DNA from 4 places in the Streptomyces sp. NBC_00557 genome. Region 4 is predicted to be linked to each of the others. Evidence: riboswitches for the same ligand, from Rfam matches in the RefSeq annotation. Region 4 holds a riboswitch; each other region holds the start of a gene.
The links. A riboswitch is a leader RNA that binds a small molecule or an ion and turns the genes downstream of it on or off. The one in region 4 is predicted to bind cyclic di-AMP.
Positions count from the first base shown of each region.

Region 1: it holds a riboswitch for cyclic di-AMP, as region 4 does, so the genes downstream of both, OG956_RS21035 (transglycosylase family protein) here and OG956_RS08670 (M23 family metallopeptidase) in region 4, are expected to answer to the same signal.
Region 2: it holds a riboswitch for cyclic di-AMP, as region 4 does, so the genes downstream of both, OG956_RS31410 (C40 family peptidase) here and OG956_RS08670 (M23 family metallopeptidase) in region 4, are expected to answer to the same signal.
Region 3: it holds a riboswitch for cyclic di-AMP, as region 4 does, so the genes downstream of both, OG956_RS14520 (transglycosylase SLT domain-containing protein) here and OG956_RS08670 (M23 family metallopeptidase) in region 4, are expected to answer to the same signal.

Region 1 is NZ_CP107796.1:4,826,996-4,831,932, reverse strand. Features, by position in the region: gene OG956_RS21055 (Ppx/GppA phosphatase family protein) at 1-328, opposite strand, end outside; partial or broken gene OG956_RS21050 (DUF501 domain-containing protein) at 530-934, opposite strand; gene OG956_RS21045 (FtsB family cell division protein) at 964-1,440, opposite strand; gene eno (phosphopyruvate hydratase) at 1,588-2,877, opposite strand; gene OG956_RS21035 (transglycosylase family protein) at 3,233-3,922, opposite strand; cyclic di-AMP (ydaO/yuaA leader) riboswitch at 3,927-4,099, opposite strand; gene OG956_RS21030 (transglycosylase family protein) at 4,298-4,937, opposite strand, start outside.
Region 2 is NZ_CP107796.1:7,108,456-7,113,392, reverse strand. Features, by position in the region: gene OG956_RS31420 (ATP-dependent Clp protease proteolytic subunit) at 1-532, shown strand, start outside; gene OG956_RS31415 (hypothetical protein) at 540-845, shown strand; cyclic di-AMP (ydaO/yuaA leader) riboswitch at 1,308-1,437, shown strand; gene OG956_RS31410 (C40 family peptidase) at 1,441-1,914, shown strand; gene OG956_RS31405 (ATP-binding protein) at 2,461-2,898, opposite strand; gene OG956_RS31400 (helix-turn-helix domain-containing protein) at 3,112-3,972, shown strand; gene OG956_RS31395 (DUF397 domain-containing protein) at 3,982-4,203, shown strand; gene OG956_RS31390 (8-amino-7-oxononanoate synthase) at 4,270-4,937, opposite strand, start outside.
Region 3 is NZ_CP107796.1:3,420,893-3,425,829, forward strand. Features, by position in the region: gene OG956_RS14505 (ABC transporter ATP-binding protein) at 1-139, opposite strand, end outside; gene OG956_RS14510 (LolA family protein) at 212-1,426, opposite strand; gene OG956_RS14515 (polyprenyl synthetase family protein) at 1,851-2,861, opposite strand; cyclic di-AMP (ydaO/yuaA leader) riboswitch at 3,478-3,649, shown strand; gene OG956_RS14520 (transglycosylase SLT domain-containing protein) at 3,653-4,141, shown strand; gene OG956_RS14525 (HAD family hydrolase) at 4,430-4,937, opposite strand, start outside.
Region 4 is NZ_CP107796.1:2,126,368-2,131,304, reverse strand. Features, by position in the region: gene OG956_RS08675 (M16 family metallopeptidase) at 1-571, shown strand, start outside; cyclic di-AMP (ydaO/yuaA leader) riboswitch at 783-943, shown strand; gene OG956_RS08670 (M23 family metallopeptidase) at 956-1,702, shown strand; gene OG956_RS08665 (GntR family transcriptional regulator) at 1,903-2,589, shown strand; gene OG956_RS08660 (HPr family phosphocarrier protein) at 2,737-3,018, opposite strand; gene OG956_RS08655 (bifunctional acetate--CoA ligase family protein/GNAT family N-acetyltransferase) at 3,195-4,937, shown strand, end outside.

The DNA.
Region 1 (4,937 bases), 2.7 Mb from region 4:
CGACCCCGAGAATGTCCAGCACCCCGCGCACGAAGTCGTCCCGGTTCTCGGCGTCGCGGGAGGCGGAGGTGGCGACGAACCGCACCTTGGCGGCGCCGAGTTCGCGGATCACCCCGGCGTACTCCCGGCACGCGGCGAAGGTCCGCTGAAGCGCCTCGGGCGCCAGCCGGCCGGTGCGGTCCACGTCCTGGCCGAGCCGCACGATCGTCATGCGCCGGTCCAGCTCCAGCAGCTCGCCGGTGGCCGGGTTGACGTCGGCGACCAGCAGCCGGATGGAGTTCGTGCCGCAGTCGACGGCGGCGACCCGGGAGAAGCCCTCCGGTACCAGGGGCTTCTCGGCGAAGAAGCCGCTGCGGACCTCGGCGGGGTCGAAGACCGCCCCCTCCTCGCCGGGGTGCTCGTCCGCGGGGTCGGGCGCTTCCAGCGGCTGCACGCACGGCCCCTTGCGCCACCACTCCGGCAGCATCGCGAGCGCCTCGTCGCCGAGCGGGTTCACCCCCGGTCCCGCGGCCAGCGAGTGGGCGACCAGGACGTGCAGGCACTTCACGCGGTCGGGCATACCGCCGGCGCTGGGGAAGCCCTCCAGGACCTCGATGGCGTCCCGGCGCGCGATGTAGTCCTCGTGCGCGGCCCGGTAGGCCGCGGCCAGCTCGGGGTCGCGCTGCAGGCGCTGCGTCATCTCCTTCATGACGCCGTTCGCCTCCAGCGTCCCGATCGCCGAGGCGGCGCGCGGGCACGTCAGGTAGTACGTCGTCGGGAAGGGCGTGCCGTCGGGCAGCCGCGGCGCGGTCTCCACGACGTCCGGCCGGCCGCACGGGCAGCGGTGCGCGATGGCCCGCAGGCCCCGCGGCGGGCGGCCGAGCTGCTGCTTGAAGGCCTCGACGTCCGCGTCGGTGGGCTCGGTGCGCGGGGTGGGCGGCGGGGGCTGTTCCATGACTGGTCTTCGAAAGGCTTTCTGTGGGTTCACTGGTCGGAGGCGTCGGACTTGTCGACTCCGTCCCAGACGTTCGCATACCAGGGGCGCCGGGCTCCCCTGAGGTCGGCGCGGGACTGCTTGGCCAGGCCCGGGTCGATCACCGTGTACCCGGTCTCGCCGGGCATCACATAGTGCAGCCGGAGCCGGATCTGCTGCTCGGCGTAGGAGTCGTCCTGCCAGCGCGCCTTGAGGTCGCGCAGCTGCTCCACCCGCTTGCGGGCCTGCTGCTGCTGGCGCTGGAGGTCGGAGATCTGCGCGCGCTGGGAGACGTACTGCCGCATCGGGTAGGCGAGCGCGACGACCAGCGAGCACAGCACCAGAGCGAGCAGCGCGGCGCGGCCGGTGAGCCGGGAACGGCGGGCCTGCCGCCTGCTCTGCGAGCGGTAGACCCGGGCCGCCGTCTGCTCGCCGAGCAGCCGCAGCCTGGTCGCGGTGGAGAAACGGTCCCGGTCCTTCACGGCCATCTGGCTCCTCCGCTCCCCTTCGCCGGTGTGGCCTCACACGTGCGTACGTCCCCGGACACGGTACGGGACCGGGTCCGGGGACGTACGGACGACTGGCTAAGCCTTACTCCGCGTTGGCTCAGCTCTGGGGCTCAGCCCTTGCTGTGCTTACTGGTTCGCAGAGCGAAACCGCGGGAACGCGCTGCGGCCGGCGTACACCGCGGCGTCGTCGAGGATCTCCTCGATGCGCAGCAGCTGGTTGTACTTGGCGACGCGCTCGGAGCGGGCCGGGGCGCCGGTCTTGATCTGGCCGCAGTTGGTGGCGACGGCGAGGTCGGCGATGGTGACGTCCTCGGTCTCGCCGGAGCGGTGGGACATCATGCACTTGTAGCCGTTGCGCTGGGCCAGCTCGACTGCGTCCAGGGTCTCGGTCAGCGAGCCGATCTGGTTGACCTTGACGAGCAGGGCGTTGGCGGCGCCCTCCTCGATGCCGCGGGCGAGGCGCTCGGGGTTGGTGACGAACAGGTCGTCGCCGACGAGCTGGACCTTGTCGCCGAGCTGGGCGGTGATGGTCTTCCAGCCCTCCCAGTCGTCCTCGAACAGCGGATCCTCGATGGAGACCAGCGGGTAGGCCTCGACCAGCTCGGCGTAGTACTCGGTCATCTCGGCGGCCGAGCGGTTCTTGCCCTCGAAGACGTAGGAGCCGTCCTTGTAGAACTCGGACGCGGCCACGTCCAGGGCGAGGGCGATCTGCTCGCCGGGGGTGTAGCCGGCCTCCTTGATGGCCTCCAGGATGAGGTCCAGGGCCTCGCGGTTGGAGCCGAGGTTCGGGGCGAAGCCGCCCTCGTCGCCGAGGCCGGTGGCCAGGCCCTTGCCCTTCAGGACCTTCTTCAGCGTGTGGTAGACCTCGGCGCCCCAGCGCAGGGCCTCGGAGAAGGACTCCGCGCCGATCGGGGCGATCATGAACTCCTGGATGTCCACGTTGGAGTCCGCGTGCGAGCCGCCGTTGAGGATGTTCATCATCGGCACCGGCAGCAGGTGCGCGTTGGGGCCGCCCAGGTAGCGGAAGAGGGGGAGGTCGGACGCCTCGGAGGCGGCGTGGGCGACGGCGAGGGAGACGCCGAGGATGGCGTTGGCGCCGAGGGAGCCCTTGTTGTCGGTGGCGTCCAGGTCGAACATGGCCTGGTCGATCAGGCGCTGCTCGGTGGCGTCGTAGCCGACCAGCTCCGGGCCGATCTGCTCGATGACGGCGAGGACGGCCTTCTCGACGCCCTTGCCCTGGTAGCGGTTGGGGTCACCGTCGCGCAGCTCGATGGCCTCGAAGGCGCCCGTCGAGGCGCCGGACGGGACGGCGGCACGACCCGTGCTGCCGTCGTCGAGGCCGACCTCGACCTCGACCGTGGGGTTGCCTCGGGAGTCCAGGATTTCCCGGGCTACGACGACGTCGATGGACGGCACGAGCATCTCCTTCTTGGGATGTGACGCTGGAAGTGCGGGGCGTGTGCCTTGCGGCCGCGCCGTGCGACTAGAGCCTAACCGTCCCCGGGGCGCCGGCCACCGACCGACCGTCCCGTGGACGGGAGGGACACGCAGACGGTACCTATTGTTCACCGCCGGAACAAAGGGGGGTGCGAGGGAACACCAGAAGACGGCCGGGCAAAGAAAAGCCCCGCCCCGGCGCGTACGGGGGAACACGCGCCGGGGCGGGGAGCCCGTGGGGACGGGGGGTGGCCCTCACGAGGCCTCCCGTTGGGGGGCGGCGGCTGTGAGGGCGCTGTGGGCCGGATCGGAGCCGGGCGTCAGGCGCCGGCCGTCACTTGAGGTGCAGCTGCTGGCCCGGGTAGATCAGGTCGGCGTTCTTGACGATGTCCTTGTTCAGCTGGAACAGCTTCTGCCAGCCGCCCTGCACGCCGTGCTTCGCGGCGATGGAGCTGAGGGTGTCGCCCTTGACCACCTTGTACTCGCCGTCACCCTTCTTGACCTTGGCGCCGGTCGGGGTGGTGACGGTCTTGCTCGCCGACGGGGCCGTGCGCGTGGTGGAGCGGGTGGCGGCCTGCTTGCCGGTGGAGCGGGTGACGGTGCCGCTCGACGACGACTTCGTGGAGGCGGCGGGGGCGGAGCCGTTGTACGGCGTGCTGCTCAGGCCGGTGCCGCAGACCGGCCAGGCGCCCTTGCCCTGGCCCGCGAGGACCTTCTCGGCGACGGCGATCTGCTGGGCCTTGGTGGCCAGGTCGGCGCGCGGGGCGTAGGCGGTGCCGCCGTAAGCGGCCCAGGTGGAGTTGGTGAACTGCAGGCCGCCGTAGAAGCCGTTGCCCGTGTTGATGGACCAGTTCCCACCGGACTCGCACTGGGCGACGGCGTCCCACTGGGAGGCGGTGGCGGCGGAGGCGTTGCCCGCGGCCATCAGCGGGGCGGCGACGGCGGCGCCGGTGACACCGGCGAGCGCGACGGCACGGACGGCCTTGGACGGGCGGCGGTGCTTGCCCTTGGCGGAAAACAGCATGGATCGATCCCCTCACCGACGCCTGCGAGGTGAGCTGTCGGGTTCGGGCCGGTTGAGTTGCCCGGCCGCACTCCCGCTTGCGCGAGGTGCGGCTTCACCCCTAGCCGGCCGGGCAGCAACTGCTCGGCGCGGCACTTACCTTGGGTCCCCCGCTCCTGCCTACGGCGCTTGACGCGACGACTGTTCCCGGGCAACCGCTGGCAGGATTCGGCGTTGCGACTGCCGGGGCTCGTGGTGACGAGCGGTCCTGACCGTAGACACGCCGTCGGCCGAATTTCAAAGACGATCAGGGCTTCTGAGACTCATCCCACACTTTCTCCAAATCGGACATTGCGTGATCAAGTGGGGCGTCAACTAGCCCTGGCCAGCGCCGTTTTATCCGTCGGTTTTCAGGGTCTGACCGGCGGCGATGTCGTCGGGGTCGGCGCCGATGACCTTCTTGTTGCTCTCATAGAGCGCGCGCCAGCCGCCGTCGACGCCGAGCGAGTCGGCGATGGAGGCGAGGGTGTCGCCCTCGCGGACGGTGTACGTGTCCGGCCCGCGGCCGGCGTGACGGCCGGACGACGAGGACTTCTGACCGTTTGTCACACTTTCGTCCGCACTTGCGCCACGGTGACGTCCGCCACTGCTGAGCGCTCCGGTGTCGACCAGGCTCCAAGAACCGGCACTCTGCTGGTAATTGTCCGGCATGTCGGCACCCGGCGTGTCGCTGGAGGGACCGGCACTCCCCCGCGAACTTCCGGTGTCCTGTGCGCCGGACTCATGAGATTTGTCCGACTTGGGGGTGCCGGCTCCGGTGGAGTCGGCCGTGCCCGGGGTGCCGGTGGCGTCGCCCGGGGCGGGCGTGCTGCTCGCGTCCGGGGAGGGGCTGGAGGTGCCGGAGCCGGAGGAGTCGGAGCCGGACGCCCGGCCCGAACCGGAGCCATTGGAGGACGAATCAGGCAGACCGGACGAACTGGAGCCGTCCGCCGAGCCGGAGGCGCCGTCCGAACCGCCGCTGCCACCGGAGCCGCCG
Region 2 (4,937 bases), 5.0 Mb from region 4:
CGTCTTCCTCGGCACCCCGCTGGACGACGCGGCCGCGAACGACGTGATGGCACAGCTGATGTACCTCGAACACGCGGCTCCGGAGCGGGACATCACGCTGTACGTCAACTCCCCCGGCGGCACGTTCAGCGCGTTGACGGCGGTCTACGACACGCTGCGCTACGTCAGTTGCGACGTGGCCACCTACTGCCTGGGCCAGGCCTCCTCCCAGGCCGCGCTGCTGATCGCGGCCGGCACGCCGGGCAAGCGGTTCGCCCTGCCGGGCGCGCGCATGGTCCTCTCGCAGCCCCGGCTCGCCGAGCCGGTGCAGGGCCAGCCGAGCGACCTGCTCATCCAGGCCGGGGAACTGGCCCGGATCCGTGCGCTGACGGAGGAGATGCTGGTACGGCACACCGGGCGCACGGCCGGACAGGTCCGCCGCGACCTGGAGCGGGACCTGGTGCTGGACGCCCCCGCCGCGGTGGAGTACGGCCTGGTGGACGCCCTCGTGCCCGCCCGGCGGGGCACCCCGGGCGCACCGGACGCGAGGTGAGCCGCCGATGCTGCCGGACCTTCCGCCGCTGCCCGCGCTCACGCGCGCCGAGGGCGACCTGATCGACCGTTATCTGGAGGCCGCCGACCTGCTGGGCCGCGTCAATCCCGCGCACGGCGGCGACACCTATCGCGGGCTGCGCGCAGCCCAGGCCCTGGTGCGCAAGGCCGCAGAGCTGCGTGACGCCCTCGCGCTGATGCACCAGCGGGGCGAGACGGAGCTGCACGGGGACACGCTGGCACGGGCCCTGCGGGTGCTGGACGGTGAACGCCGGACCGCACGCGTCGCGCTCCCGCCGGACGGCGTCGGCTGATCCGGACGCCCGCGCGGCCGTACCGGACCCCGGCGTCGACGGGAGCCGACCGGACGGGAGTTGAAACGACCCGAACGACGTACCGCCGACCGGTGTATATCCGGATCGTTTTCCGGGCCTCCCGACTTGCGCACCGCGCCCGTCCGGGGTGCGCGGAGAGGCGCTTAACCCCAGGTCCGAGGGTGTGTCGGGGATCTGACGATGTCTCGAACATCACGTGGTCCACCCGAACGGGCGAGTGGTGAGTAACGCCACAAATTCCCGGATGCGTTGGGATTTTCGGACCGGCGTGGGTGAAGATCCCGTCCGACGACAAGCCCCCGCCGACCGCGGCGGGGCGGTCCGGGCGGACGCCGAGTCCTGCCGCCGCCCGGACGACCGGTCGACAGGAGTGGATCGGCAGGAGTGGAGGACCCAAGCAAGACGGGTCGCCGGGACGGATGTCCGTCCGCGCGTCACAGAGCCCTCTGTGCGCCGCGGCCGGGCGGAGGTTCCGAGCAGCCCTTGGGGTGAAGCCGCGGCAACGCGGCCGGGCAACTTCGCCAGCCCGAATCCGACAGGTCATCCTTCACAGGCGGCTGACGAAGGGTTGCGCATGACTGCGCTCAATCGTGTCCCGTCGCTCATGGCCCGGGCCGGTACGGCCTCGGCCCTCACCCTCGCCGCCGTGGGCGGCTCGATCGCGGTCCCCGGGCTCGCCACCGACGCCTCGGCCGCGACCCTGGCCACGAAAGCACTGCACATCGCGGCCTCCAAGAAGGGGGCGCCGTACCAGTACGGGGCCACCGGGCCGCGCAGGTTCGACTGCTCGGGGCTGACGCTCTACTCGTTCAAGAAGGCGGGCAAGACCCTGCCGCGTACCGCCGCCGCGCAGTACAACCGGACGCACCACATCTCCGCCCGCAGCCGCAGGGCCGGCGACCTGGTGTTCTTCCACTCGGGCTCCTACGTCTACCACGTCGGCATCTACGCCGGACACGGGAAGATCTGGCACGCACCGAGGACCGGTGACGTGGTGCGGCTGCAGAAGATCTGGACCAGGAGCGTCTGGTACGGCCGGGTCAACTGACCCGGGCCGTCACGGCGGGCCGGCCCGACGGTCCGGCAGGGTGACGCCGGCTGCCCCGGCCCGGCCCAGGCCGGCCGACCCGCCGTAGCGCAGGAGCGGCTCCAGCAGGAGGGCCGCTTCCGAGCACCGTCGGCGCCACCCCGGTGCCCGCCTGGAGCCCACGGGCGGGCCCGGGGCCGACGCGACCTCCTGCCGGCCGCGGAGGCTCCTCAGCGCCCCGGCCGCCCCGTCTGCCGGCGTAGCGACCGGCCCACCGGGGCACCGCGCCTGATGCGCCGTCCGGCGCGCCCCGACGGACCCGCGCCCCGGCGTGCGCCGCGACGCCGCACCGGTCGCGGGCGCCTTCCGGAGCCCTGCAGACGCGCCCGTTCGGCCACGATGGGCCGTACGAACGCCGTACCCCTGTCGAAGGCCTGTGCAGCCGGGTGGGCCGTATGAACGCGGGGCATGAGCGCCCTCGACGCGCCGTCCCCTCTCCGCGCCCCGGAGCAACGCCTCCCCGCCACCCCGCCCCGCCCGCTGGGCTGCCGTGCCCCTGCCGGCCGGCTAGCGGGTCCGTTCCGCCGGGAGGATCCAGGGGAGTTCGATGAAGACCGTCTTGCCGCCCTCACGAGTGGGACGGACGCGGAGTCTGCCGCCGCACTCCGCGGTGAGCCAGCGGATGATGACCATGCCGCGTCCGTTGTCCTGCTGGACGGCGGCGGGCAGTCTCTTCGGAAAGCGCGGGTGACTGTCCGTCACGCCGATGCGAAGCTGTTCGTCGCGGTCCAGGGCGATGTCGACCGTGAAGGTGGGTGACTGACCGAAAGTGTGCTGTACGGCGTTCGTGGCGAGTTCGGAGACGATGAGTCGCACCGTGTCGGCCGTCTCGGTGTCCGACGGCAGGCCCCACTCCGCGAGCGTGCCCACGACGTAGGTGCGGGCCGCGGAGACCGAGGCGGGATCGCTCGGCAGAGTGACGGATGCTTCCAGATGGTCTGCCATGGCGCGGTCGTCCCTTTCCCACGGGACCGCAGTCCGACACGGCGCGGATGGTTCGAGTACGGTCCCGGACTGGTGCTTGCTCGTCAGCCTGCCACCACCGGGCAGGTCACGGGGAGCGATCCACCAAGATATGCATATATCTGTCGCCCGAAGCGGTGAACTCTGCGACGCGAGACCGTATTCGGGCGGCCCGGAAGGAGTAAGGAGGAGCCCATGCAGAACGGGCCGGCCGTGCGCCGCCGCAAACTGGGCGCCGAACTGCGCACGCTGCGCACCGGTGCCGGGCTCACGAGCGGTGAGGCGGCCCGGCTGGTCGGCTGGCACCAGTCGAAGGTCAGCCGTATCGAGACCGGTGCCAGCGGCGTGAAACCAGCGGATGTGCGGTTACTCCTCGACGCCTACGAGGTGCACGACAGGCAGCTGCGCGAGCTGCTGCTGATGCTGGCCGGCTCCGGCGACACCGGCGACCGGCACCGCTGGTGGCACGCCTACCGCGGGGTGCTGCCGCCCACCTACCGGGACTTCATCAGCCTGGAGTCGCAGGCGAGCACGATGCGCACCCTGGAGACCACGGTCGTGCCCGGTCTGCTGCAGACCCCCGAGTACGCCCGCGCGGTGACCCGGGCGGCCGTGAAGGACCTGGACGACAGCGACCTCGACACGCTGGTGGAGGTGCGCCTGGCCCGCCAGGACGTGCTGCGCGCCGACCCGCCGCTGGTGCTGAGCGCGGTGCTGGACGAGGCGGTGCTGCGGCGCGAGGTCGGCGGCCCCGAGGTGATGGCCCGGCAGCTGGAGCGGCTGATGGAGGCGGCCCGGCTGCCCCAAGTCCGGCTCCAGGTGCTGCCGTTCAGCGCCGGAGCGCATGTCGGCCTCACCGGGCCTTTCGTTATCTTCTCATTTCCGAGCACTTCTGATCTGGACGTGGTTGTTCTCGACCAGTTGACGAGTAGCCTCTACCTGGAGCGGAAAGAAGACCTCATGGCCTACTCGGAGGCCTTCGACACCCTTCGGATGCACGCCCTTTCACCCGAGGACACGTTGGACTACATCGCCGGGATAGGTGACGGCGCGTAAGGAGGCACCATGTCAGCTCTGCCTCGGAACGTCCCTGCCAGTACCGACCTGCACGACGTGCGCTGGCTGCGCAGCAGCTACAGCACGGGAGCCAACAACTGCGTGGAGACGGCCCGGCCGCACTCCGGCCCCGGAGCCGGACTGCTCGCCGTGCGCGACTCCAAGCGCCCGGCCGGGCCCGCGCTGCTCTTCTCCACCGAGAGCTGGGCCGGTTTCCTCAGCGCTCTCTGATCAGAAGCGATCTCATCCGATCATTCCTGACCATTCATGGTTGAAGCACGGCCGTGTCACGCCGACTCATGGTCGCGTTTCGACGATCACACGTACAGCGCGTTCGATCTCGGCCCCGGACAGGTCCGCGCGGGCGGTCAGCCGCAGCCGTGAGACGCCGTCGGGCACGGAAGGAGGACGGAAGCAGCCCACGGCCAGCCCGGCGGTACGGCAGTCGGCCGCCCAGCGCACCGCCTCTTCCGGGGACGGAGCCCGCACGGAGACCACCGCGGCGTCCGGACGCACCGCCTCCAGACCCGCGGCGGTCAGCCGTGCGTGCAGTTCCGCGGCCACCTCCCGGGCGCGCGCGGCGCGTTCCGGTTCACGGACGAGCAGCCGCAGCGCCGCGAGCGCGGCCCCGGCCGCCGCCGGCGCCAGCCCCGTGTCGAAGATGAACGTCCGGGCGGCGTTGACCAGGTGGTCGATCACCCGCCGCGGTCCGAGCACCGCCCCGCCCTGGCTGCCCAGCGACTTGGACAGGGTGGCCGTGGCCACCACGTCCGCGGCGCCGGCCAGCCCGGCCGCGTACGGCGCGCCCCGGCCGCCGTCGCCCAGCACCCCGAGCCCGTGCGCGTCGTCCACGACGAGCCCCGCGCCGTGCTCCCGGCACGCCGCGGCCAGCTCGGCCAGCGGCGCCCTGTCCCCGTCGACCGAGAACACGGTGTCCGAGACGACGATCGCCGGCCCCTGGTGGG
Region 3 (4,937 bases), 1.3 Mb from region 4:
CGCGGGTGGCGATGACGCTCGCCTCCGCGTCCTCCGGGACACGCTCCTCCGGCTGCCCCGGGGCACGCTCTTCCGGGTGCCCCGGGGCACGCTCTTCGGCGTCCCCCGCCTCCCGCTGCGTGGCGGACGGTCCGTCCATCGGCTCCCCCCCTCGATGCGTGCTCTTCTGAAGGGTCAACGTCCGGTCACGGTCCGTAGTGCCCGAAGCGGGTCACTTTCGCGCGTCGGCCGCCTTCACCAGGGCGTCCTTGGTGACCGCGCCGACGTACACCTTGCCGTCGTCGGTGATCAGGGCGTTGACCAGACGGGTGGAGAAGAACGTGCCCTTGCCGAACCCGCCCGACACCTTGTCGCCCAGCGAGCCGAGGAAGCCGCCGAGGTCACCGGTCTTGGAGCCGGCCGGCAGGCCGCCCTTGGCGCCGGTGTCGAAGGTGGCGATGGACGTCCAGCCCTTGCCGAGGACGTCGGAGCCGTTCATGCCCTTGCCGAAGCCCTCGCCGGTCGCCCGCTCGTGCTTCCGGGGCGCCGCGTCTTGCTTCTGCTCCGTCACCTTCGCGCCCTTGGGCGGGGTGAAGGCGAAGGTGGAGGCGGCCGGTTTGGCGAAGGAGACCTGGGCGAAGCCCACGTCGAGGACGGCGGCGCCGCCGCTCTTCGGGGTCAGCGTGAACTTCAGCGGCATGCCCGTCTTCGCGTCGACGGCGATGCTGATCGCGCCGACCGTGGTGCCGGACTGGCGGGGCTTGACCAGCAGCTTGTAGGCGTCGCGGCCGGCGACCCGCTCGGTGCCGTCGACGGTGACGGACGTGGTGTCGTCCACCGACTTCAGGGCCTGGCCGGCGAAGTCCTTCGGGGTGGCCGGGGGCTCGGCCCGGTGCTCCGTGCCGGAGTCGGCCGCGGTGCCGTGGTAGACCTCGTTGCTCTTGCTGTCGTAGCCCCACACGTTCTTGCCGTTGTGGATGAGGCTGTACTCGGAGCCGCTCTCCAGCAGCGACAGCTTCTGCTTTTCCGGGCCGTCGGCGGCGACGCGCAGGGTGTGCGTGCCGGAGACCAGTTCGGTGAGCTTGGACTGCGGGTCGGCGGAGGAGCCGTCGCCGGAGCCCTTGGCGGCGCCGGAGGCCAGGCTGTTCTCCAGGCCGCCGAGGTCGGGCAGGCCGAGGTCGGTGTCGATCCGCACGGTCCCGGACATCTGCTGGACGTCCGACTTGGCGATCTTCTCGATGAGCTGCTGGGCGGTGATCTTGGGCAGGTCGGGGTCACCGGAGGCGGCGAGCGCCGGGACCAGACCGATCGTGGCCGCAGCCACACCCACCACCGCGACCGGGACCGCGTAGCGGGCGGCCTTGCGGCGGCCGGCGTGCGCTTCCTCGTCCCGCGTGGCGTCCACTCGTGCGGCGTCCACTGCGTCGTCGGATTCGTACGGTGCCATGTCTGCCTTACCTCCGTCGTCGGCGGCGGCTGTCCTCACGCTGGTCCACCTGAGCCGCCATTCTCACCCGAATCGGTGAGGAGTGGTGATTTCCGTGGTTTCCATCTCACCAAATCGGCCTTGAGGAAGCGTCAGACCTCGGAGCCAACTCCGTGTACTCCTGCGGTATGACGCGCAGGGCATCCGGCTGCGCCGACCCGTAGGGGTCCACCGGAACGGAGGGGGCCGTACGGGGCGGGAGGGTCGTTCGGACACGGGGCCCGAGGTCGCACGGACACGCGGCCCGAAGTCGCACACGTACAGGCCGGAGGTCGCACGGGTACGCTCGCGATTTCGTGCAGGCACGCGCGCGTGGCCGTACGAGGTGGCGTGGCGCCGGAGTCCGACGTGGCGCGCGTCGTCGGAGGAGTGCGGGCGAGGCGGGTCAGCCGGCCCGGTGGACGACCGCGTCGCACAGCTCCAGCAGCGCCGCCTTGGCGTCGCACTCCCGCAGCGGGGCGAGCGCGGCGCGGGCCTCCTCCGCGTACCGGACGGTGTCCCGGCGGGCCTGCTCCAGCGCGGGGTGGGCGCGCAGCGCGGCCAGCGCCTCGGCGTGCCGGGCGTCGTCGCTGAGGTCCGAGTCCAGCAGCTCGCACAGGGCGATGTCCTCGGGCAGCCGCAGGCGGGCGGCGCGCTCGCGCAGCCGGAGCACGGGCAGCGTGGGGATGCCCTCGCGCAGGTCGGTGCCCGGTGTCTTGCCCGACTCGTGGGAGTCGGAGGCGACGTCCAGGACGTCGTCGGCGAGCTGGAAGGCGACCCCGAGCCGCTCGCCGTACTGGGTGAGCACGTCGACGACCGTCTCGTCGGCGCCCGACATCATCGCCCCGAACCGGCAGGACACGGCCACCAGCGAGCCCGTCTTGCCGGCGAGCACGTCGAGGTAGTGCTCGACCGGGTCGCGGCCGTCGGAGGGACCGGCGGTCTCCAGGATCTGGCCGGTGACCAGCCGTTCGAACGCGAGGGCCTGCACCCGGACCGCCTCGGGGCCGAGGTCGGCGAGGATCTGGGAGGCGCGGGCGAAGAGGAAGTCGCCGGTGAGGACCGCGACGGAGTTGCCCCAGCGGGTGTTGGCGCTGTCCACGCCGCGTCGCACGGCCGCCTCGTCCATGACGTCGTCGTGGTACAGCGTGGCCAGGTGGGTCAGCTCCACGACCACGGCCGACGGCACGACGCCCGGCGCGTAGGGGTCGCCGAACTGGGCCGCGAGCATCACGAGCAGCGGCCGGAACCGCTTCCCGCCGGCCCGTACGAGGTGCTGCGCTGCCTCCGTGATGAACGGGACCTCGCTCTTGGTGGCCTCGAGCAAGCCTTCCTCGACAGCCGCCAATCCGGCCTGGACATCGGCTTCCAGAGCCTGGTCCCGCACGCTCAGCCCGAACGGCCCGACGACGGTCACGAGGGGTCTCCTGTCTGCTGGTGTCTACTGGCGATTACACGGTTTGTCGATAGGTCGCTGCCATCACTCAAGTCAGCGTATCCGGTCCCTGTTCGATCACCGATAGCGCCCACCGGTCCAGCCCGGGTGCTACCGGGCCATGACCGGTATGTTTTCGATCAAGTGGTAAAAACGTACATTCATCGACTTAACAGGAACCCACCCGCTTTGTCGCGAACGACAGGCGGGCGGAGCCTCCCCGTGCACCCTCCTCCATGCCGCCGCGATCACCTACGGCATCGGCAGACATCGCGATCACCACGACAACGACGGGCACCATGCCACGGGTTCCGCCACTCAGCCGATCCACGCAAATCCCTCATGTCGGATTTGGAATACTTTGTTATTTCGTGAGTTGGGTCACGCGCCGCCTCACAGGCGGGAACCCGCCGCACCCCTCTCCCTCTTTGCCCGGGCGGCGAGTTGAGACTTGGCAACCGCAAAGGATCAAGTACCCCACACGGCATCGATCAAGGCCAAATGGGGCATTATGTGACGCAGACACTTGTTCCCGGCGTGTGCTCTCGCATACCTTCCCGGCCGTCGGGCGGACGCCGAATCCTGCCGCCGCCCGCTCACCCATCCACGGACCATTCGTACGGCAGGAGCGGGGGACCCAGGTAAGTCGCCGGACCGGTCGGCACCGCACCGGTACGGCTAGGGGTGAAGCCGTGTCTCCTTTGGGCACGGCCGGGCACCTCCCCGCCCGAACCCGACAGCTCACCTCGCAGGCGTCGGAGAGGAACGTCCCCATGCCTGCAGCCGCTCGGCACCGCCGACCCCGCAACAGCCGCCTCGCCCGCGTCCTCGCCGCCGCCGGCACCGGCGCCGCCGTACTCGCCCTGCCGCTCATCGGCGCCACCAGCGCCTCCGCGGCCACCACCAGCGGCACCACGACCCCCGCCACCCCCGGCGGGTACCGGAACAACCTGGACGGCTGGATCCGCCAGTCGCTCGCGATCATGTCCCAGAAGGGCATCCCCGGCACCTACGACGGCATTTACCGCAACATCATGCGGGAGTCCTCCGGCAACCCGAACGCCGTCAACCTGTGGGACTCCAACGCCGCCGCGGGCATCCCGTCCAAGGGCCTGCTCCAGGTGATCGATCCCACGTTCAAGGCGTACCACGTGGCCGGCACCTCCTTCAGCCCGTACGACCCCGTCGCCAACATCACCGCGGCCTGCAACTACGCCGCCGCCCGCTACGGGTCCATCGACAACGTCAACAGCGCCTACTGACGGCCCTCCACACACCTCCACAGCCCACTCCCTGAGGGCCCCTGCGCCTCCACGGGCCCGCCCCTGAACGGTCCAGCGACTCCGGCCGCCGCCGGCGCCGCGGCCGCTCCGACCCCGGCCGCCCGGCACGTTCCCCGCACCTGACGGACGGGGGTGTACCGGGCGGCCGCCGGGCATCCGGCACGCGTGCGCGTGCGCGCGTACACGCGCACACGCGGGCCGCGCGCGGCCTTCGCCGGGCGGCCGAGTACCGATGTGCCGGCGGCCGGTCCGTCCGGTGCGCGAGGGTCAGCGGACCGGAAACAGTCGTTCGAGGGCGACGGCGACGCCGTCGTCCTCGTTCGACAGGGTGATCTCGTCCGCCACCGCCTTGAGTTCGGGATGCGCGTTGGCCATGGCGATCCCGCGCCCCGCCCAGTCGAACATCGGGATGTCGTTGGGCATGTCGCCGAACGCCAGCGCCTCCCCCGCCGCGACCCCGAGACGCTCGGCGGCCAGCGCGAGACCGGTCGCCTTGGTCACCCCGCACGGCTGCAGCTCCACGGTCCCCGGCCCGGACATGGTGACCGTGGCCAGCGAGCCCACCACCGCGCGCGCCACGGCCGCCAACTCGTCGTCCGACAGGACGGCATGGCGCAGCAGCACCTTGCTGATCGGCGCGCACCACAGGTCGTCGCGCCGGCCGACCCGGACCGCCGGCAGGGTCGGGTGCGGCATCCGGTACCCGGGCTCGATGAGCGTGAGCCCCTCCACGCCGTCCTGGTCGACGGCCGCGTAGACCTGCCCCACCTCGGCC
Region 4 (4,937 bases):
GCCCGACCGGCACGACCGGGTGTGGCCCGCCCAGGTGCTCGGCACCTACTGCCTCGGCGGCACCCTCACCTCCCGCCTGGACCGCGTGCTGCGCGAGGAGAAGGGCTACACCTACGGGGTGCGCGCCTTCGGCCAGGTCCTTCGGTCCGCGCCGGACGGCACGGGCGCGTCGATGCTCGCCATCAGCGGCTCCGTGGACACCCCCAACACCGGCCCGGCGCTGGACGACCTGTGGAAGGTGCTGCGCACCCTCGCGGCGGAGGGCCTGACCGACGCCGAGCGGGACGTGGCGGTGCAGAACCTGGTCGGGGTCGCGCCGCTGAAGTACGAGACCGCGGCGGCCGTCGCGAGCACGCTGGCCGACCAGGTCGAGCAGCACCTGCCCGACGACTTCCAGGCGACGCTGTATCAGCGGCTCGCGGCGACGGGCACCGTGGAGGCCACGGCCGCCGTCGTGAACGCCTTCCCGGTGGACCGCCTGGTGACCGTCCTGGTCGGCGACGCGTCGCAGATCAAGGCGCCAGTGGAGGCGCTCGGCATCGGCGAAGTGAGCGTCGTGGCGGCCGAGTAGCGGCCACGCGCGCGTGGGGCTCCGACGGTCTGTGGACCGTCGGAGCCCCACGCTGTTCCACTCGCTTCCTCAGATGCCCGATTTGGGGCGGAGGTTGCCTGTCTGCCCTGTGGGATGCGCTACAAAGACCCGGATCCGTTTGGGATTCGAAAGGGGGTTTTCGTAGCGTCGTCCGGGCTGTCCGCCGGCAGTGCGCCGCACCCGCGGCACCGGACAGCCATCGCCGAGTCCCCGTACGGCGCGAGCCAGGGGAGCCGGGGACCCACGTCCCTGGGGTGAATCGGGCGCCCGCGCGAGCCGCGAGGGAGCCCGTAGGAGACCTTCCTGCTCCGAACCCGTCAGCTAACCCGGTAGGCGAGAGGGAAGGAAAGGACCAGCCACTCCATGGCGTTCATGTGCGCCACCGGGAAGCACCGCAAGCCCGGCCGGGTCAAGCGCACCACCGCTCAGGCGGCCGGCGTCGCTGCCCTCACCACCACCGGTGTCATCGGCACCCTCGCCGCCTCCCCGGCGCTCGCCGCCGAGAACACCGTGGCGCAGACCGGCCTCACCCCGGTCCTCGCCGTCAGCGACGACGTGGCCGAGCACATCGACGCGCAGGCCGCCGCGCAGAAGCGGGCCGCCGAGCAGAAGGCGGCCGAGGAGGCAGCGGCCAGGAAGGCCGCGCAGGAGCGCGAGGCCCGGGAGCGCGCGGCGCGCGAGGCCGAGCGCAAGCGCCTGCTGAACACCTTCGTCGCCCCGATCGCGAACTCCTACGTCTCCACCGGCTACAAGGCCAGCAGCTCCCTGTGGTCCTCCGGCTCGCACACCGGCATCGACTTCCACGCGGCGAGCGGCACGCCCGTCCACGCGGTCGGCGCCGGCACCGTCGTCTCCACCGGCTGGGGCGGCGCGTACGGCAACCAGATCGTGATCAGGGTGGCCGACGGCATGTACACCCAGTACGGCCACCTGTCGTCCATCGGCGTCTCCGTGGGCCAGCGCGTCGTCCCGGGCCAGCAGATCGGCCTGTCCGGCGCGACCGGCAACACCACCGGCCCGCACCTGCACTTCGAGGCCCGTACGACCCCGGACTACGGCTCCGACGTCGACCCCGTCGCCTACCTCCGCAAGCACGGCGTGAACGTCTGACACCGCGGCGCGCGGCGCACGAGGCCCCGGCTCACCGAGCCGGGGCTTTCGCCGTTTTCCCGCCGGCTCCCTCCGGTGGCGCTGACCAAAAAATATCCCATGCTTCCGGCCTGCCGTCGGAAATTCCGGCTCCTTGGAATAGAGTCACGGAACAGGCGTCCATCGTCGGCGTTTCACGGGGATTAAGGTGGAGGTCGGTCATGCGTATTCCGGCGCATTCGGTGTGCACGGCGATCCGGGACGACATCATCGCCGGCGTCCACGAGCGCGGCGGCCGCCTCACCGAGGAAGTCCTGGCCCGCCGCTACGGCGTCTCGCGCGTCCCCGTCCGGGAGGCCCTGCGCACCCTGGAGGCCGAGGGGTTCGTGGTGACGCGCCGGCACGCGGGCGCGTGCGTGGCCGAGCCGACCGAGCAGGAGGCCGCCGACCTGCTGGAGATGCGGACGCTCCTGGAGCCACTCGGGGCCGCGCGGGCCGCCCAGCGGCGCACCGAGGCCCACCTGAAGGTGCTGCGCGGCCTGGTCAGGCTGGGCCAGGAGCGGGCCAGGAGGGGCAACAGCGAGGATCTGCGCTCGCTGGGCGGCTGGTTCCACGAGACGCTCGCCCAGGCCTGCGGCAGCCCCTCGCTGACCGCGACGCTCACCCAGCTCCGGCACAAGATCGCCTGGATGTACGCCGTGGAGGCGCCGGGCAGCCCGGTGGACGCCTGGGCGGAGCACGGCGCCATCGTCGACGCGGTGGCGCGCGGGGACGGCGAACGCGCGCGGGCGCTCACGGCGCTGCACACCGAGCGCACGACGGCCGCGCACCGGCTGCGTGTTCCCAGGGCCGCCGAGCGTGTGAGGACTTCGCAACACGCCGTAAACATCTCGGGCCTGCGGCATTAACACGGACGCCGTATACAAAGAAGAGGAATTCGATGGCGGTGTATTTCCGCTGCCCGAATTCAAGTGTGGGCGCAATGAGCCCGGAAAAGGGCGGAGCCGCGCCGCCCCGGAAAGGGCGACGCGGCTTCCGATTGCCGGCGCGCTGGTTCAGACCGTCTCGGGCAGTTCCTCGAGGCCCTCGGAGACCAGCTTGGCCAGGCGGTCCAGAGCGGCGTCCGCGCCCTCGGCGTCGGAGGCCAGGATGATCTCCTCGCCGCCCTGGGCGCCCAGGCCCAGGACACCCAGCATGGAGGCCGCGTTGACGGGGGTGCCGTCAGCCTTGGCGATCGTCACCGGGACGCCTGCGGCCGCGGCGGCTCGGACGAAGATGGAGGCGGGGCGGGCGTGGAGGCCCTCGGCCCAGCCGACGTTGACGCGGCGCTCAGCCATGTGTTGCTGCCCTTCAGTGTTCAGGGTTGTCTAGACCAGTTTCCCATATCGTGAAGCATGCCCGGATCGGACCTGTGTCCTCCCCGGGCACTGCCGGACCGCGGCCTCGATCCGACGTGCCGTCCTCCACAGCCTGCCCCGCGCCGTTGTCGGACGCGAGCCGTACTCTGGGGCCCATGCAGACCTCGGCGGACCGGAAGGACCGGCACCAGTATCCCGCCCACTGGGAGGCGGACGTGGTGCTGCGCGACGGTGGCACCGCACGCATCAGGCCCATCACCGTTGATGACGCCGACCGCCTGGTCAGCTTCTACGAGCAGGTCTCGGACGAGTCGAAGTACTACCGCTTCTTCGCGCCGTACCCCAGGCTCTCCGCCAAGGACGTCCACCGCTTCACGCACCACGACTTTGTGGACCGGGTGGGACTCGCGGCCACCGTCGGCGGCGAGTTCATCGCCACCGTACGCTATGACCGCGTCGGCGAGAACGGCATGCCCGCCGCCGCACCCGCCGACGAGGCCGAAGTCGCCTTCCTCGTGCAGGACGCCCACCAGGGCCGCGGGGTCGCCTCCGCCCTGCTGGAGCACATCGCCGCGGTCGCCCGCGAGCGCGGCATCCGCCGCTTCACCGCCGAGGTGCTGCCCGCCAACACCAAGATGATCAAGGTGTTCACGGACGCCGGCTACACCCAGAAGCGCAGCTTCGAGGACGGCGTGGTCCGCCTGGAGTTCGATCTCGAACCCACCGACCGCTCCCTCGCCGTGCAGCGCGCGCGTGAACAGCGCGCCGAGGCCCGCTCGGTACGGCGGCTGCTCAGGCCCGGCTCCGTCGCCGTCGTCGGCGTCGGCCGCGCGCCGGGCGGAGTCGGCCGCAGCGTCCTCGGCAACATCAGGGACGCCGGCTACGGCGGCCGGCTGTACGCAGTGAACAAGGCCTTCCCCGAGGACCTCGCCGAGGTCGACGGGGTGCCGGCGTACCGGTGCGTGCGCGACATCGGCGAGCACGTGGACCTGGCCGTGGTCGCCGTACCCGCCGAGCACGTGCCCGCCGTGGTCGCCGAGTGCGGTGAACACGGGGTGCAGGGGCTCGTCGTCCTCTCCGCCGGATACGCCGAGAGCGGGCCCGAGGGGCGCGAGCGGCAGCGGGCGCTCGTCCGGCAGGCGCGCGCGTACGGCATGCGGATCATCGGGCCCAACGCCTTCGGGATCATCAACACCGCGGCGGACGTCCGGCTGAACGCCTCCCTCGCCCCGGAGCTGCCGCGCCCCGGCCGCATCGGCATGTTCGCCCAGTCCGGCGCCATCGGGATCGCCCTGCTGTCCCGGCTGCACCGGCGCGGCGGCGGGGTCACCGGGGTCACCGGCGTGTCCACCTTCGTCTCCGCCGGCAACCGCGCGGACGTCTCCGGCAACGACGTCCTGCAGTACTGGTACGACGACCCCGAGACCGACGTCGTCCTCATGTACCTGGAGTCCATCGGCAACCCGCGCAAGTTCACCCGCCTCGCGCGGCGGACGGCGGCGTCCAAACCCCTGGTCGTGGTGCAGGGGGTCGGCTCCGCGCCCCAGGGCCACGCGGTACGGGCCACCCGGCTGCCGCCCGACACCGTCGCCGCGCTGCTGCGGCAGGCCGGCGTGATCCGGGTCGACACGATCACCGAGCTGGTCGACACCGGGCTGCTGCTCGCCCGGCAGCCGCTGCCGGCTGGGCCGAGGGTGGCGATCCTCGGCAACTCCGAGTCGCTGGGCGTGCTGGCGTACGACCGGTGTCTGGCCGAGGGACTGCGGCCGTCGCGTCCGCTGGACCTGACGACCGGGGCGACGGCGGAGGACTTCCACCGGGCGCTGGCGCGGGCCTTGGCGGACGACACGAACGACGCCGTCGTCGTCACGGCGATCCCGGCGATCGGGGAGGCGTCG